One region of the Paenibacillus sp. NMA1017 genome, then DNA from elsewhere that is predicted to be linked to it. Evidence: predicted binding sites of a transcription regulator. Region 1 holds the regulator's gene; the other holds the start of a gene.
The links. The regulator CtsR, encoded in region 1, represses protease genes until heat stress. The targets are predictions, from matches to a motif close to ATGGTCAATAAAGGTCAAACA.
Positions count from the first base shown of each region.

Region 2: a site for CtsR is predicted at 3,654-3,674, ahead of clpP (ATP-dependent Clp endopeptidase proteolytic subunit ClpP). Genes of this name have one in related genera too.

Region 1 is NZ_JBZXYR010000018.1:542-8,217, reverse strand. It holds gene radA (DNA repair protein RadA) at 1-1,091, opposite strand, end outside; gene clpC (ATP-dependent protease ATP-binding subunit ClpC) at 1,332-3,776, opposite strand; gene mcsB (protein-arginine kinase McsB) at 3,821-4,885, opposite strand; gene mcsA (protein-arginine kinase activator protein McsA) at 4,914-5,438, opposite strand; gene AC5ELV_RS24815 (CtsR family transcriptional regulator) at 5,522-5,986, opposite strand; gene AC5ELV_RS24810 (GNAT family N-acetyltransferase) at 6,525-7,676, opposite strand, start outside.
Region 2 is NZ_JBZXYR010000014.1:89,065-96,740, reverse strand. It holds gene whiA (DNA-binding protein WhiA) at 1-25, shown strand, start outside; gene AC5ELV_RS23755 (HPr family phosphocarrier protein) at 162-431, shown strand; gene AC5ELV_RS23750 (SIMPL domain-containing protein) at 710-1,471, shown strand; gene AC5ELV_RS23745 (PdaC/SigV domain-containing protein) at 1,714-2,820, shown strand; gene clpP (ATP-dependent Clp endopeptidase proteolytic subunit ClpP) at 2,945-3,541, opposite strand; tRNA gene AC5ELV_RS23735 (tRNA-Arg) at 3,752-3,826, opposite strand; gene AC5ELV_RS23730 (sugar-binding transcriptional regulator) at 4,058-5,095, shown strand; gene gap (type I glyceraldehyde-3-phosphate dehydrogenase) at 5,190-6,200, shown strand; gene AC5ELV_RS23720 (phosphoglycerate kinase) at 6,322-7,503, shown strand; gene tpiA (triose-phosphate isomerase) at 7,563-7,676, shown strand, end outside.

The DNA.
Region 1 (7,676 bases):
TTTACGCCTCCGGCTACGTTGAGATAAGCGTCCTGGTTTTGCAAAAACATGCCCATCCGCTTTTCTAGCACGGCTATGATTAATCCCATTCGATGATGGTCGACTCCTGTGCCCATTCGGCGTGGAGATGGAAAATGCGTAGCTGCAATCAATGCTTGCAGTTCAACCAATACAGGTCGGGTTCCTTCCATACTGGCGACAACAGTAGAACCCGCCACCCCCAGTGGTCGTTCAGACAGGAAAAGTTCAGAAGGATTTGACACCTCACGCAAACCGCTTTCAGCCATTTCAAAAATACCGATTTCATTTGTAGAACCGAAACGGTTTTTAACTGCACGCAAAAGCCGATACGTATGATGACGCTCTCCTTCAAAATAAAGCACACAATCAACCATATGTTCCAACAAACGTGGGCCTGCAATGGCCCCTTCCTTGGTCACATGTCCTACCAATACCGTAGCAATACCTAGTCCCTTGGCAATTCGCATAAAGCGTGAAGTACACTCCCGCACCTGAGCCACACTACCTGGTGCACTCGTCACCTCAGGTAAATATACGGTCTGTATCGAGTCGATGACCAGAAACTCTGGCTTCAGGCTGTCCACCGCTTCTTCAATCGTCTCCAAATTCGTCTCACATAATACGTATAGACTGGGGGACAAGGCACCGAGCCGATCTGCACGTAGTTTTGTTTGACGGACAGATTCCTCACCAGACACGTACAGCACCTTTAAACCCGTTAAAGCCAGCTCATTAGATGTTTGCAGCATAAGCGTAGATTTACCGATTCCCGGATCACCGCCCACCAAAACGAGTGAACCCGGCACCACACCTCCACCGAGTACTCGATTCAATTCGCCAATCCCCGTCAAAATTCGTGTTTCTTTGCCACTCTCCACCTCTATAATAGGGAGTGGCTTGTCTTTTGTGCTATGAGTAAGAAGGGAAGACCCCATTCCTTGAGTTTTTACAACGCTTTCCGTTTCTTCGACCATGGAATTCCATGCCTGGCATCCAGGACATTTTCCGTACCATTTGGGCGATTCATAACCACATTCCGTACAGGAAAATTTAGTTTTCACTTTAGCCATACTTTGTTCCCTGGCTCCTTATTGACGACGATGATGTCAAATTTATGTTCATACAGCCCAGAAAGAGCTGTAACAATAAAAGTTTACCATTGAAGCTTGGCGGACGTAAAGCAATATCACAAACTTTCCCAAAGCATTTACCCAACCTTTTCACCGTGTTTTATACACAAAAAGGGTGTCTTCGCAATAGCTTTCCAGCCTGCGAGACACCCTTTTCTACTATTTATTTAGTAAACTGCTTTAGGACTTGGCAGATACATTATCCTTTTTCGTTACAGTCAATGCACCGTTCTCCTCATCAATAAAGAGAGAATCACCTTTAGTAATGTTGCCAGTCAACAGTTCCTCGGACAGGCGATCTTCAATATGCTTCTGGATTGCACGACGCAATGGACGCGCACCATACGCTGGATCAAAGCCTTCCTTGGCAAGGAATTTTTTAGCGTTGTCTGTCAACTCGAAGTCCACCTCATACTCATTTAGGCGCTTACGCAGCTCCTCAGACATGAGTGACACAATTTCGGCAATATGTTTTTCTTCGAGAGAATGGAAAACGATAATTTCATCAATCCGGTTCAAGAACTCAGGACGGAAGCTTTTCTTCAGTTCATCCATCACTTTGCCCTTCATATTATCGTAATCCGCCCCAGCGTCCACTACAGCTGTAAAGCCAAGCGTGGAGTTACGTTTAATCGCCTGTGCACCAACATTAGATGTTAGGATGATGAGTGTGTTACGGAAATCGACGACACGCCCTTTGGAATCTGTTAGACGACCATCTTCCAGCACTTGCAGAAGAATATTGAATACTTCTGGGTGTGCCTTTTCAATTTCATCCAGCAACACAACAGAGTATGGCTTACGACGTACCTTCTCAGTCAGTTGACCGCCTTCTTCATATCCAACGTACCCTGGAGGTGCTCCTACCAGACGGGACGTGGAGTGCTTCTCCATATACTCGGACATATCGATACGGATAACCGCATTTTCATCTCCAAACATGGATTCAGCCAAGGCGCGTGCCAACTCTGTTTTACCGACCCCAGTTGGACCGAGGAAAATAAAGGAACCGATTGGACGCTTCGGATCTTTCAGTCCGGCACGTGCCCGGCGAATCGCCCGGCTTACTGCCTTAACTGCTTCATCCTGTCCAATTACCCGCTCATGCAGCAACTCTTCCATATTCAACAAGCGGTGTGTTTCTTCCTCTTTCAGTTTGCTGACTGGAACACCTGTCCAGATTGCAACGACTTGAGCGATATCCTCTGGCGTAACTTCAGAATCTGTACGACCCTGTTGTTCTTTCCATTGGTTTTTCGTCACGTCTAGTTCTTCACGGATTTTTTGCTCTGTATCACGCAACGCTGCCGCTTTTTCAAACTCCTGACTTTGTACCGCTGAGTCCTTTTCCTTACGGATATCTTCCAGACGGTTTTCCAGCTGTTTCAGGTTTGGCGGTACAGTGTAAGAATTCAGCCTTACTTTGGAGCCCGCTTCATCAATAAGGTCAATGGCCTTATCTGGCAGGAAGCGGTCGGTGATATAACGATCTGACAATTTTACGGCCGCTTCAATAGCCTCATCTGTGATCTTTACACGGTGATGCGCTTCGTAACGATCACGCAGACCATACAAGATTTGAATCGCCTCTTCTGGAGAAGGTTGATCCACTGTAATTGGTTGAAAACGACGCTCCAAGGCAGCATCTTTCTCAATATATTTGCGATATTCATCCAGCGTGGTCGCACCGATACATTGCAGCTCGCCACGTGCCAGAGCAGGTTTCAGGATGTTGGACGCATCAATTGCGCCTTCCGCTCCACCAGCGCCAATCAACGTATGCAGCTCATCAATGAACAACACGATATTTCCCGCTTGACGAATCTCGTCCATAATTTTTTTCAAACGATCCTCGAATTCACCACGATACTTGGTGCCTGCTACCACAGAACCCATATCCAGTGTCATTACGCGCTTGTCACGCAACGTTTCGGGAATCTCATTCGCTATGATTTTTTGTGCCAATCCTTCAGCAATTGCCGTTTTACCTACCCCAGGCTCACCAATCAGAACCGGATTGTTCTTTGTACGGCGGCTGAGCACCTGAATTACGCGTTCAATTTCCTTGCTACGCCCAATAACAGGGTCCAGGTTGTTTTCCTTCGCAGATGCCGTCAGATCGCGTGCCAGACTGTCCAGGGTTGGCGTGCTGACATTAGCTGGAGCACCGTGATGGCTGGAAACCGCCTCGCTGCTGCCGAGCAATTGAAGCACTTGCTGACGCGCTTTATTCAGACTGATGCCCAGGTTGTTCAGTACACGTGCTGCTACGCCTTCGCCTTCACGAATAAGACCAAGCAAAATATGTTCTGTACCTACATAGGTATGACCCAGTTTGCGGGCTTCATCCATGGACAGTTCAATGACTTTTTTGGCGCGTGGAGTATAGGCAATGTTCGTCGGTTGCTCTTGACCGCGTCCAATCAGCGTTTCCACTTCATCCTGGATTTTTTCCAGTCCCAGCCCTAAACCGATTAAGGCTTTCGCTGCTATTCCTTCACCTTCACGAATGAGGCCTAGCAAAATGTGCTCTGTGCCAATGTTGTTGTGTCCCAATCGAACAGCTTCTTCCTGAGCCAAAGCAAGCACTTTCTGTGCACGTTCCGTAAATCTTCCAAACATCATATATCCTGCACCTCCACAGTGTGTATTTCAGATCATTCTATATATTAAAGGGTTGTGCCTAATTTTTGCCGGATCAGCTTCGCCCGGTACATATCGCGCTCACCGGTATTCATTTTATCTCCAAAACTTTTTTGCAGGAATCCGGGTTGTGTCATCACATTCAGCTCATTCATCGCTGCGGTGGAAGGACGCTCCAAAATTCCTAAATCTACGCCAAGACGTACATCGGACAGCCGCTGTGCAGCCTCCTTGGAATCCAATACTGCTGCATATGACAAAATACCGAATGAACGCATCACCCGATCTGTAATTCGCAGCATAGATTCATTCATTAGCCTTTCTCTGGCAGAACGCTCGTGCTCAATAATTTGTAGCACCACGCCATGTAGATTCTCAATAATCTCCGCTTCGGTTTGTCCCAGTGTAATCTGATTAGACACCTGAAACAAATTTCCGACCGCTTCGCTGCCTTCACCGTAAATGCCACGAACTGTAAGACCTACCTGTGAAACAGCAGACAATATACGATTGATTTGATGAGTCATGACTAATGCAGGCAAATGCATCATCACCGAAGCTCTCATACCTGTGCCGACATTCGTCGGACAACTGGTCAGAAAACCTCTCCGATCATCAAATGCATAATCAACATGCGCTTCAAATGCATCATCAATAACCATAGCACGTTCCCAAGCTTCTCTAACCTGACATCCCGGATATAAGCACTGGATACGCAGATGATCCTCTTCGTTTATCATAACACTAACCGATTCATCATCGCTAATTAAGACAGCACCGTTACGAGATTCGTTCGCCAAATTAGGACTAATCAAATGCTTCTCAACCAGCACCTGCTTGTCGATCTCATCCAACTCGGATATTTTCAACGTATGAAAAGTACCAAAACCGCCTAAATCATCATACTGAAGGATATCCGTCAAGCGTTGAAGTGCTTCTTCCGACTGCTGATTGGTAGCAAGCATGGGAAAAGGCAGATGCTGCAAGTTACGCGCAATTCTCACCCGGCTGCTAATGACAATCTCCGAATCCGCAGCATCGCCACGCATCCAGTCACTTAGCGGCTTTTCCGTAAACCGAATATTGGGCATTACGCATCCCTCCTACTCTTCACAAACTTTACTCTTCAGTCATTTCTTTTTCAAGCTCTCTGATTTGATCCCTAAGCTCAGCAGCTGATTCGAATTCTTCCTGTACAATATGCTGTTGCATCTCTTTTTTCAAATCGTCAATTTGCCGTTTAACCTTCAGTCGGCCTCCAGTGCGAACCGGAACTTTACCAACATGACTCGTACTGCCATGCACACGCTTGAACAGAGGGTCCAGACGACTATCAAAATATTGATAGCACGACGGGCATCCGAAACGTCCCAACTTACTAAACTGTGCATAGGTCATGCCACAATCCTTGCATTGCAGGTTCTGCGGACCACTGTGGCCTGGAGACTGGCTCTTTGTACTGGAGTCAAAATCCAGCATCCCCGACAACAAGCTATGAATCGAAAAGCCGTTAGGTGTTCCAGGGATCATCTCCCCTTTTTCCTTGGCACACGTCTCACAAATATGAAACTCTGTCTTTTCGCCATTCACAATTTTGGTGAAATGCAAAGTTGCCGGCCGCATATTACATTCTTGGCACAGCATAAAAGCACCTCCTTCAATGTCAGGATTTATACCCATCCCTACATCCAAACGTTAGTCTCTATTTACTGGTTAATGGCTATTGGCTATTTGGTCGCCAGCAACGAGATCAGCATAGCCTTAAGCAATCTTGCTCGCAGTTGATCACGATAGGGAAGCTTCAGTAATAATGTATCCCTCGATAAAGCAGCCTTCATTAGACTAGCTTCCCTTTTGCTTAAAAAATGAGCTTCCTCTAACTGATAAATCAGTCCTTCTGCTGCCGATTGGCTAATTTCTTCCCCGATGCTCTGATGAAGATGTGTATGAATGGCATGCTGTGCAGGCAGCTGAATTCGCTGAATGCGAATGTAACCCCCGCCACCGCGTTTACTTTCCACCACATAGCCTTTTTCCAGCGTAAACCGGGTGCTAATTACATAATTAATTTGCGACGGTACGCAGGAAAAGCGGTCAGCCAGATCATTGCGCTGAATCTCCACTAAACCTTGGGGACTTTCCAGCAATATACTCTTCAAATATTGTTCAATAATATCGGAAACATTGCGCATTTCATCATCCTCCACTAACGGAAACGCAAGTATTCAAGTACATTTCACGCTCCACAGAGTCCGCCGTATATTGAACTTAACCAAACGGTAAAGTCACGAATCTGAGCTGTATTCAGGCTATTGCCTGTTCTACATCCATTGGAATTGTACCGTTTTGTCTCTAGTGTGGCCTTTATTTGCGATTAATCATACACTTCTCTTATGTTCATAAGAGTCAGCTCCTAACTATACGCAAATCATTTCAATCCTCGTTTGCTTCTTTGCTATCGAAATTACTTCATACGGCCAATCCATCAGCATAATACTTCTACAGAATCACACTAGGTTTGATTGACTTTGACTTTCTTTGACTATATTCACATTATAGCACATTATTCATTTTTGCCAAGGGGTCAATACCATTTTTCGCAATCTAATTATGTTTTATACAATACCATAAAAAAACTCTTCCCATTACAGAAAGAGTTTTGAAAATAATGATAACCACACAAGTTATATTCTCTGAAAGATGAGCTTAGACGATCTAAATAGGCCTTTATCAGAAAAAATCCAATAAAAATGTTTGTTTTACTGGTATTACGCGTTTAAGGGCAGACACAGACTCACTGCTGCCTTCAATACGTCCCCACTTATACAGATCATCAGCCTGCTGGTAGCCAAGCATCAGAGTCGTCAGTGACTGAATCCCAAGTTTCAAGTCAGCTACCATAGCATTTTCAGATGAATTGCTTGTATCCACTCTCTCCAAATGTCCTTTCCCTTCCGTAGTAATTGTTAATCTCCATACTCCTTCATTCCATGGAGCATACCGATCTGTCAGATTTAAGCTTAAACGTGTTTCCTCTCCAACTTGCTCAAAAGGGTATCTTTCTACAAAAGCAGCTGCATCCACAATACGGCCCATAAAATAAGGCACAGTTTCCTGTTGAATTCGTGGATCATCAAGTAAAAATGGCAAATTATCATCTGCTGGAACGTAAATAAATTTACCTTGGGTTATCATTGAGTCATGATTTGCAAAATAAGTCCATAAAGCCCGACGAGCCATCTCATTTTCATATACCAACTCATCACAATTCAACTGTTTATCTTCAATTTTGTATAGTGCATATCCCTGAGGATCACCTGTTTCTGAGTAGTATACCGCAGTTCGATAATTCTCATTTAAAATCCGCTCTTGCCACCATTCCTTATCTCGTACCAGCGTACCATTATAACGAGATGCATACGCTTGATACACTTGGTCCAGTTCTGAAATATCTTTGATATCGCGTTTGACTGTACCTTCTGTTTTAAGTTTTGTAGGGAATTTATCAATGGAAATGACGTATTTTTTGTACTCTGTATACGTTTCCCATCCAAATTTACGATAGAAGGCAAAGGAGAATGGATGCAAAAAAGAAAGGCTTTGTCCCGCAGACTTCATCTCTTCAAGCGCATGCGTCAACAAACGTGACACCATGCCTCCGCGACGCTTTTCTGGCCATGTTGCCACACCAGCAATGCCCCCCATATCAAAAACCTGACCGTTTATGTATACCTGAAGCGGTAACAAAGTCAGTTTAGCATTTAATTCATGTCCGTCGAATATTCCCCATGTTTGCTCTGGTTTGAATTTCTTCTTGGATTTTTCTAGATCCTCTAGGGACATTGTAAACTGAAAAGCATATTGAGATAATTCAATAGCCGC
Region 2 (7,676 bases), on a different contig from region 1:
GGGCGAAAATGGCCTGATTCCGTAAAAAGAGTGCCCGTGGGGCTTTCAGCCCCGGTTTTTTTAGTTTTTTTTCTAGTGTCTGTCCCGGGTTAATGTTATAATGTGATAAATAAAATGGAGTAAGTAGTGTCCAGATTTATTTGATGAGGGGGTAAGCTGACATGTCAAAACATCCGGTAGTCGTACGCTTGAAAACAGGACTGCACGCCAGACCTGCTGCGTTGTTCGTACAGGAAGCGAATAAATATTCATCTGAGATTTTTGTGGAAAAAGATGACAAAAAGGTTAATGCCAAGAGCATCATGGGTATTATGAGTCTTGCCATCAGTACAGGTACTGAAATCAATATTAGTGCTGAAGGTGCGGACGCCGAACAGGCTGTAAACGCTTTAGTAAGTCTGGTTAGTAAGGTAGAGCTGGAAAATCAATAAACAAAGATTTACTTTGTAATATGGTGTATGCTCTTAGCGAAAAGCCCCTTTGGGGCTTTTTTTGTATCCAGAAAAAAGTCTTCGAACACTCCTACGTTAACTGTCCTTATGTGTGATGTGTGATTTGTTGAATATAGAGACTGTATGAAGTTCAAACTATAATCACTAAAATCCCCGTGGTTATGCTCTGTTTCGTAAATTTGTACGCTTGGCTGCAACCTTTTTCCGTCTTTTCCGTCTGGAAGGTACAAACATTTACAAGAAAGAGGTTGAATTCAATGAGACTTTGGACAAAAACAGTAGCCACGGCAGTTCTCGCAGGAGCATTAATGGCAGGGGGAGTAGCAGGAGGATTATGGACAGGGGCAGATCGTGCTTATGCTGCGTCAACAGCTTCGACGGTAAACGGTGTAATTAATGTGACTGGAAGCGGGGAAGTATTGGCGAAGCCCGATATTGCTTATCTCTCTATCGGTGTACAATCGGAAGGCAATACGGCAGCCGCTGCTCAAAAAGCCAATGCTACAAAATTGAACAAGGTTACACAACTGCTGAAAGAAAAGTGGAGCATCAGCGGAGATGACATTCAGACCAGCCAATTTTATGTACAGCCTAACTACACCTATAACGAAAAAGAAGGGCAGAAGCTCAAAGGCTATACTGCCAACCATACACTTTCCGTCAAATACCGCGATTTGGATAAAATAGGTCAGTTGTTGGATGAGGCGACCAAGTCAGGAGCCAATAACGTAGATAATGTACGTTTTTCCGTGGAAGATCCTTCGACTTATGAAGAAGAAGCCATTACTAAGGCATTGGGAAGTGCACAATCTAAAGCCAGTGCTGTAGCTAAAGCAGCCAAACGGGGGTTAGGTGCTCTTGTGAGTGTGACGGTAGATGGCGGAGAAGCACAAGTCTTTACACAACGTGAAAATGCCATGTCAAAATCGCTCTTGGATGTAGCAGGTGGCGGGACAGAGATACAATCGGGGCAAGTAACAGTGAATGTGCAGGTATCGGCTCAATACGAAATGAACTAATACAGATCATCAAACGAAGCCACAAGCGGCCTGCATCATGCGCAGGCTGGCTTGCTGGCTCTTTTTTATATACCGAAACCTTTTTGTAATGAGTCTGTCATAGCTAAGGGTTATTAGGTGTACAGATTGAAATCGGAGAGTGTACAGATTGTAAACTACATACAATGGGGTATAGATATAATAAGAAAAGTGATTATTTACACATAGACAATACAGAAATAATAACAGGAGGAATACTTAATATGAGTAAGCATACGAAAAAATGGGGTTCAGCACTGCTGGCGGCAGGGATTTTCGCAGGAGTCACAGCTGTTCCCGTTTCCTATATCCAGGCAGCATCAACCCAACAGCAGCAAGTGACAACACAGCAACCAGGAATCACCATCCAATGGAATGGTAAAACATTGCCTGCTAAAGGTGTTCAAGTGAACGGGAGTACTATGATTCCGGTGGCCGCACTGCGTGACAGCCTGGGGATTCCAGTAAGCTATGATGCGAAAACAGCGACATATACCGTAGGTAGCGGTTACAATAAACTTTACATTATGGCTTCTTCCTCAGATGCCTACGTCAACGTCAATGGAATCAATACACGTAGCATGGATGCCAAACAGATCGCTGGGAAGCTATACATTCCTATGAGTCTGCTGAAAGACTATCTAGGCATAGATGCTCAATGGAATGCAGCTCAGAAAACAGTAACGCTGAGTAAAAGCCAGCTAAATCCGATCACAATTGTGCCTCAAACACTTCCCGCTTCGAGTAATGCGAAGGTGTCCTACAAGATTAAGTATCCGCAAATCAGCGGCAGCCAGCTGAATCCTGAGGCTCAACAGGCTATTAACAACGTGCTTAAAAAGCATGCAGAGGGTATATTGGCAGCAGGCAAAAAGATAATGGCTGAGGGAGAGGCTACGACAGAAAGACCGTATGAGTTCGGAAATGATTTTGCGATTGCCTATAACAAAGATGGTATTCTGAGTGTAATTATGCAGGATTACTCGTATACGGGTGGCGCACATGGCATGACGGCACGTAAAGGATATACGTTCTCGCTCGCTGATGGTAAACTGCTGCAGTTGTCTGACGTATTGAAGGCGAATCCAAATTACAAAAAGTTCCTCAATGCTGATTTGAAGAAAAAAATCGATGCGCTTCAGGCTGGGGAAGGATTCGGCAAATTTAAAGAGCTGGCGGCCGATCAGAATTTTTATGTGACGAACAGTGGAGTAACAATCGTGTTTGATTTGTATGATTATGCGCCATACGCGTATGGAATTCCGGAGTTTACCTACTCGTTCGGTCAACTGCTGCCTCAAGGCGGAAAGCCTTTTGTGGGACAGATTTAATAGTAGAAATGAATAAGCTCGATTGTCTATACCCCAAAAAAACAAAGCAAAAAAGCTGCCTACCGGATACGAACATCCGGGGCAGCTTTTTCATTTACCAGCTATCAAGAGGTGAATTTCTTTCTTATACACCTTCTGGAGAGGAGCTAGTTAGCACTTTATCAATAATACCGTATTCCTTGGCATCATCAGCGGACATGAAGTAGTCACGATCTGTATCTTTTTCAATGCGTTCCAGTGGTTGGCCTGTGCGATCTGCGAGAATGCGGTTCAATTTATCACGCATTTTCAGAATGCGGCGTGCACGGATTTCAATATCCGTTGCCTGGCCTTGTGCACCACCCAGTGGTTGATGAATCATAATTTCACTGTTTGGCAAAGCGAAACGTTTACCTTTGGCGCCTGCATTCAGCAAGAACGCGCCCATGGAAGCTGCCATACCTACGCAAATCGTAGATACGTCAGGTTTAATGTATTGCATCGTATCGAAAATGGCCATACCAGCTGTAATGGAACCGCCAGGACTGTTAATATACAAGTGAATATCTTTTTCAGGATCTTCGGCAGCCAAAAACAGCATTTGAGCAATAATAGAGTTGGCTACAACGTCATTGACGTCCGAGCCTAACAAAATAATGCGATCCTTCAACAGTCTGGAATAAATGTCATAGGCGCGTTCGCCGCGGTTACTTTGTTCTACTACCATAGGAACATAGCTCACGTCAAAAAACCTCCCTTAAATATCGTTAGTGGATTTGGTGGACATGCCGATTACACGTCCCTTATTTATAAACTGTTACCGTATTAACCACATGATAAACAATTTCAAACAAAAAGTCAAAGAAAGTCAAACTAATGATTAAAAAAAAGAGCCCTCAGCGCTCTTATTGGTTAAAACATTATATAGAAGCATTTATGCGTTCATTTAAAATGGCGCGCCCGCGAGGAATCGAACCTCGATCTCAGGCTCCGGAGGCCTACGTCATATCCGTTGGACCACGGGCGCACAATTGGAAACAAAGATGATTATATGATATACGGCATTGAATTGCAAGCTTTTATTACGTGCGCATATTCACATATAAAGTTGAGAAATATAGGTTCAGATAGACTTGCATGTGGAGCAAATATTGGTTAAGATATACGTGGGACTTAAAAAGTTATCCCGGGACGTTTTAAGACCAGTTAAAGATAGAGCATTAGAGACAGAACTTAGAAGTGTGCGGGAGTGGAAAGCATGCGAAAGATATTAGAAATACAGAAGCAGCTTCTGCCCGACCTCATGGATGTTTTGAAAAAAAGGTACACGATCCTGCATCAGATTATGCTGTCCGATGTTGTTGGACGCAGAACACTGGCAGCTTCACTGAACATGACCGAGCGCGTATTGCGCGCCGAAACCGATCTTCTTAAAGCTCAGGGGCTAATTGAGATTGAGAGTGTAGGCATGAAGGTGAGCAAAGCAGGACTGGATCTGCTGGAACAGCTGGAGCCGATTGCGAACAACTTGTTCGGCCTGTCCCAATTGGAGGACCAGATTCGTCAAGCCTATGGTTTGAGGAAGGTGGTTGTCGTTCCAGGGGATTCGGATGCTTCTCCGTTAACAAAGCAGGAGCTAGGGCGCGCTGGAGCAAAAGCGTTGCTGAGTGTTATGGATGACGAGGATGTGGTCGCTGTAACAGGTGGCACGACGATTGCCGACGTGGCGGAACAACTGGCACTACCTTCTAATGGCCCACTTAAGGGTGGGTGGTTTGTACCGGCACGCGGGGGTTTGGGAGAAAGCATGGAAATGCAGGCCAACACAATTGCTTCCACAATGGCTCGCAAGGTAGGCGCTCAATACCGTCTGCTCCATGTACCGGATTTGCTCAGCAATCATGCTTACAACTCCTTGCTTGAAGATACGAACATTCAGGATATATTGAACCTGATTCGCGAGAGTCGTATCATCATTCACGGGATAGGCAACGCCATAGCAATGGCACATAGACGTAAACTTGATCCCGAAACCTTTGCCCAGATCAGCAGTGAAGGGGCCGTTGCCGAATCGTTTGGTTATTACTTTAACGAAGATGGCGTCGTTGTTCACAGAATGCTGACGCTTGGACTCCGATTGGAGGACATTAGGCGTACCGATACCGTTCTAGGTGTAGCTGGAGGCAAGAGCAAGGCAGCCGCTATTCATGCGGTACTGCGTTTCGGGCAAGAGGATATTCTAGTCACTGACGAAGGCGCTGCTGTTGAGATTGTAAGTCGTTATTTAAATGATTAATATAGGATTTATGAATAGTGTTGTCTTGACGGGCTTTCGGGTCTGTCTTGAATATATAAAACTAAACTAAACGAACTTTGGGAGGAACTCACTCATGACAGTTAAAGTTGGTATTAACGGTTTCGGACGTATTGGACGCCTTGCTTTCCGCCGGATTCAAAACGTGGAAGGTATTGAAGTAGTAGCAATCAATGACTTGACAGATTCCAAAATGTTGGCACATTTGTTGAAATATGATACAACACAAGGTACTTTCCAAGGAGAAGTAGAAGTACATGACGGCTTCTTCAAAGTAAACGGTAAAGAAGTTAAAGTTTTGGCTAACCGCAACCCTGAAGAACTGCCTTGGGGAGACCTGGGTGTAGACATCGTTCTGGAATGCACAGGTTTCTTCACAACTAAAGAAGCTGCTGAGAAACATTTGAAAGGCGGCGCTAAAAAAGTTGTTATCTCCGCTCCAGCTACTGGCGACATGAAAACTGTCGTTTATAACGTAAACCATGAAATTCTGGACGGTACTGAAACTGTAATCTCCGGTGCTTCTTGCACAACAAACTGCCTGGCTCCTATGGCTAAAACACTGCAAGACAAATTCGGTATCATCGAAGGTTTGATGACTACAATTCACGCTTACACTGGCGACCAAAACACTTTGGATGCTCCACATGCTAAAGGTGACTTCCGTCGTGCTCGCGCAGCAGCAGAAAACATCATTCCTAACACAACTGGTGCTGCAAAAGCCATCGGTCTGGTAATTCCTGAACTGAAAGGTAAACTGGATGGCGCGGCTCAACGTGTTCCAGTAGCAACTGGTTCCCTGACTGAGCTGGTAACAGTTCTGGAGAAAAACGTAACTGCTGAAGAAATCAACGCAGCGATGAAAGAAGCTTCCGATCCTGATACTTTTGGATACACTGAAGATCAAATCGTTTCTTCCGACATCAAAGGTATCACTTTCGGTTCTTTGTTTGATGCAACTCAAACTAAAGTTCTGACTGTTGGCGACAAACAACTGGTGAAAACTGTAGCTTGGTATGACAACGAAATGTCCTACACTGCACAATTGATCCGCACGTTGGAATACTTCGCAAAACTGGCTAAATAAGAACAGTCTTATTGAGCAATAACATAGAGCGGAAACAGGTTATTGTTTCCGCTCTTTATATATCAAAATGTGCCTTAAATTCCTGTTTCGTAAAATTATAAGGGTGCGGAGGAATATGGAGATGAACAAAAAGAGCGTACGTGATATAGAACTGAATGGAAAACGGGTGTTTGTTCGTGTAGATTTTAACGTTCCGGTTGAAGACGGTAAAATTACGGATGACAAGCGTATTCGTGAAACCTTGCCAACCATTAACTACCTGATTGAAAAAGGTGCAAAAGTTATTTTGGCGAGTCACTTTGGACGTCCAAAAGGTCAGGTTGTTGAATCCATGCGTCTGACTCCTGTTGGCGTACGTTTGTCTGAACTGCTGAAAAAGCCAGTAGTTAAAGTGGACGAAGCGGTAGGCGAAGCTGTTAAAGCGAAAGTGGCTGAACTGCAAAACGGCGACGTGCTGTTGCTTGAAAATGTACGTTTCTATGCAGGAGAAGAAAAGAATGATCCTGAGTTGGCGAAGCAATTTGCTGAATTGGCTGACGTTTTCGTGAATGACGCATTCGGCGCAGCACACCGTGCTCATGCTTCCACAGAAGGTATCGCTCATATTCTTCCGGCTGTTTCCGGCTTGCTGATGGAAAGAGAATTGTCTGTTATTGGTAAAGCTCTGTCGAATCCAGACCGTCCTTTTACAGCCATTATCGGCGGTTCCAAAGTAAAAGACAAAATCGACGTGATCGACAACCTGCTGAACATTGCAGATAACGTAATCATTGGTGGCGGTTTGACTTATACATTCTTCAAAGCTCAAGGTCATGAAGTGGGTCAATCTTTGCTGGATGAATCCAAACTGGACGTAGCTCTTGGTTTTATCGAAAAAGCGAAGAAACTCGGCAAAAACTTCTATCTTCCGGTTGATATTGTTGTATCTGACGATTTCAGCGCTACGGCGAACACAGACATTGTTGATATCGACGGTATTCCTGCAGCTTGGGAAGGCGTGGACATCGGACCGAAAACACGTAAAATCTATGCAGATGTGATCAAAAACTCCAAACTGGTTGTATGGAACGGACCAATGGGCGTATTTGAAATCGAGCCTTTCGCTGGTGGTACTCGTGAAGTAGCGGAAGCTTGCGCAACAACTGAAGCATACACCATCATTGGTGGCGGTGATTCTGCGGCTGCGGCTGAAAAATTCCACTTGGCTGACAAAATGGATCATATCTCCACGGGCGGCGGCGCATCACTGGAATTTATGGAAGGCAAAGCACTTCCGGGTGTTGTTGCACTGAACGATAAATAATCAAACGCACTATGCGTCAATAAAGCTTTAGGGCACCTAATAGTTAGGAGTTGAAACCATTGAGAACACCGATTATCGCGGGTAACTGGAAGATGTTTAAAACCGTACCAGAAGCTAAAACTTTCATCGAAGAGATCAAAGGCAAAGCAGAAGTTGCAGGAGTGGAAAGCGTG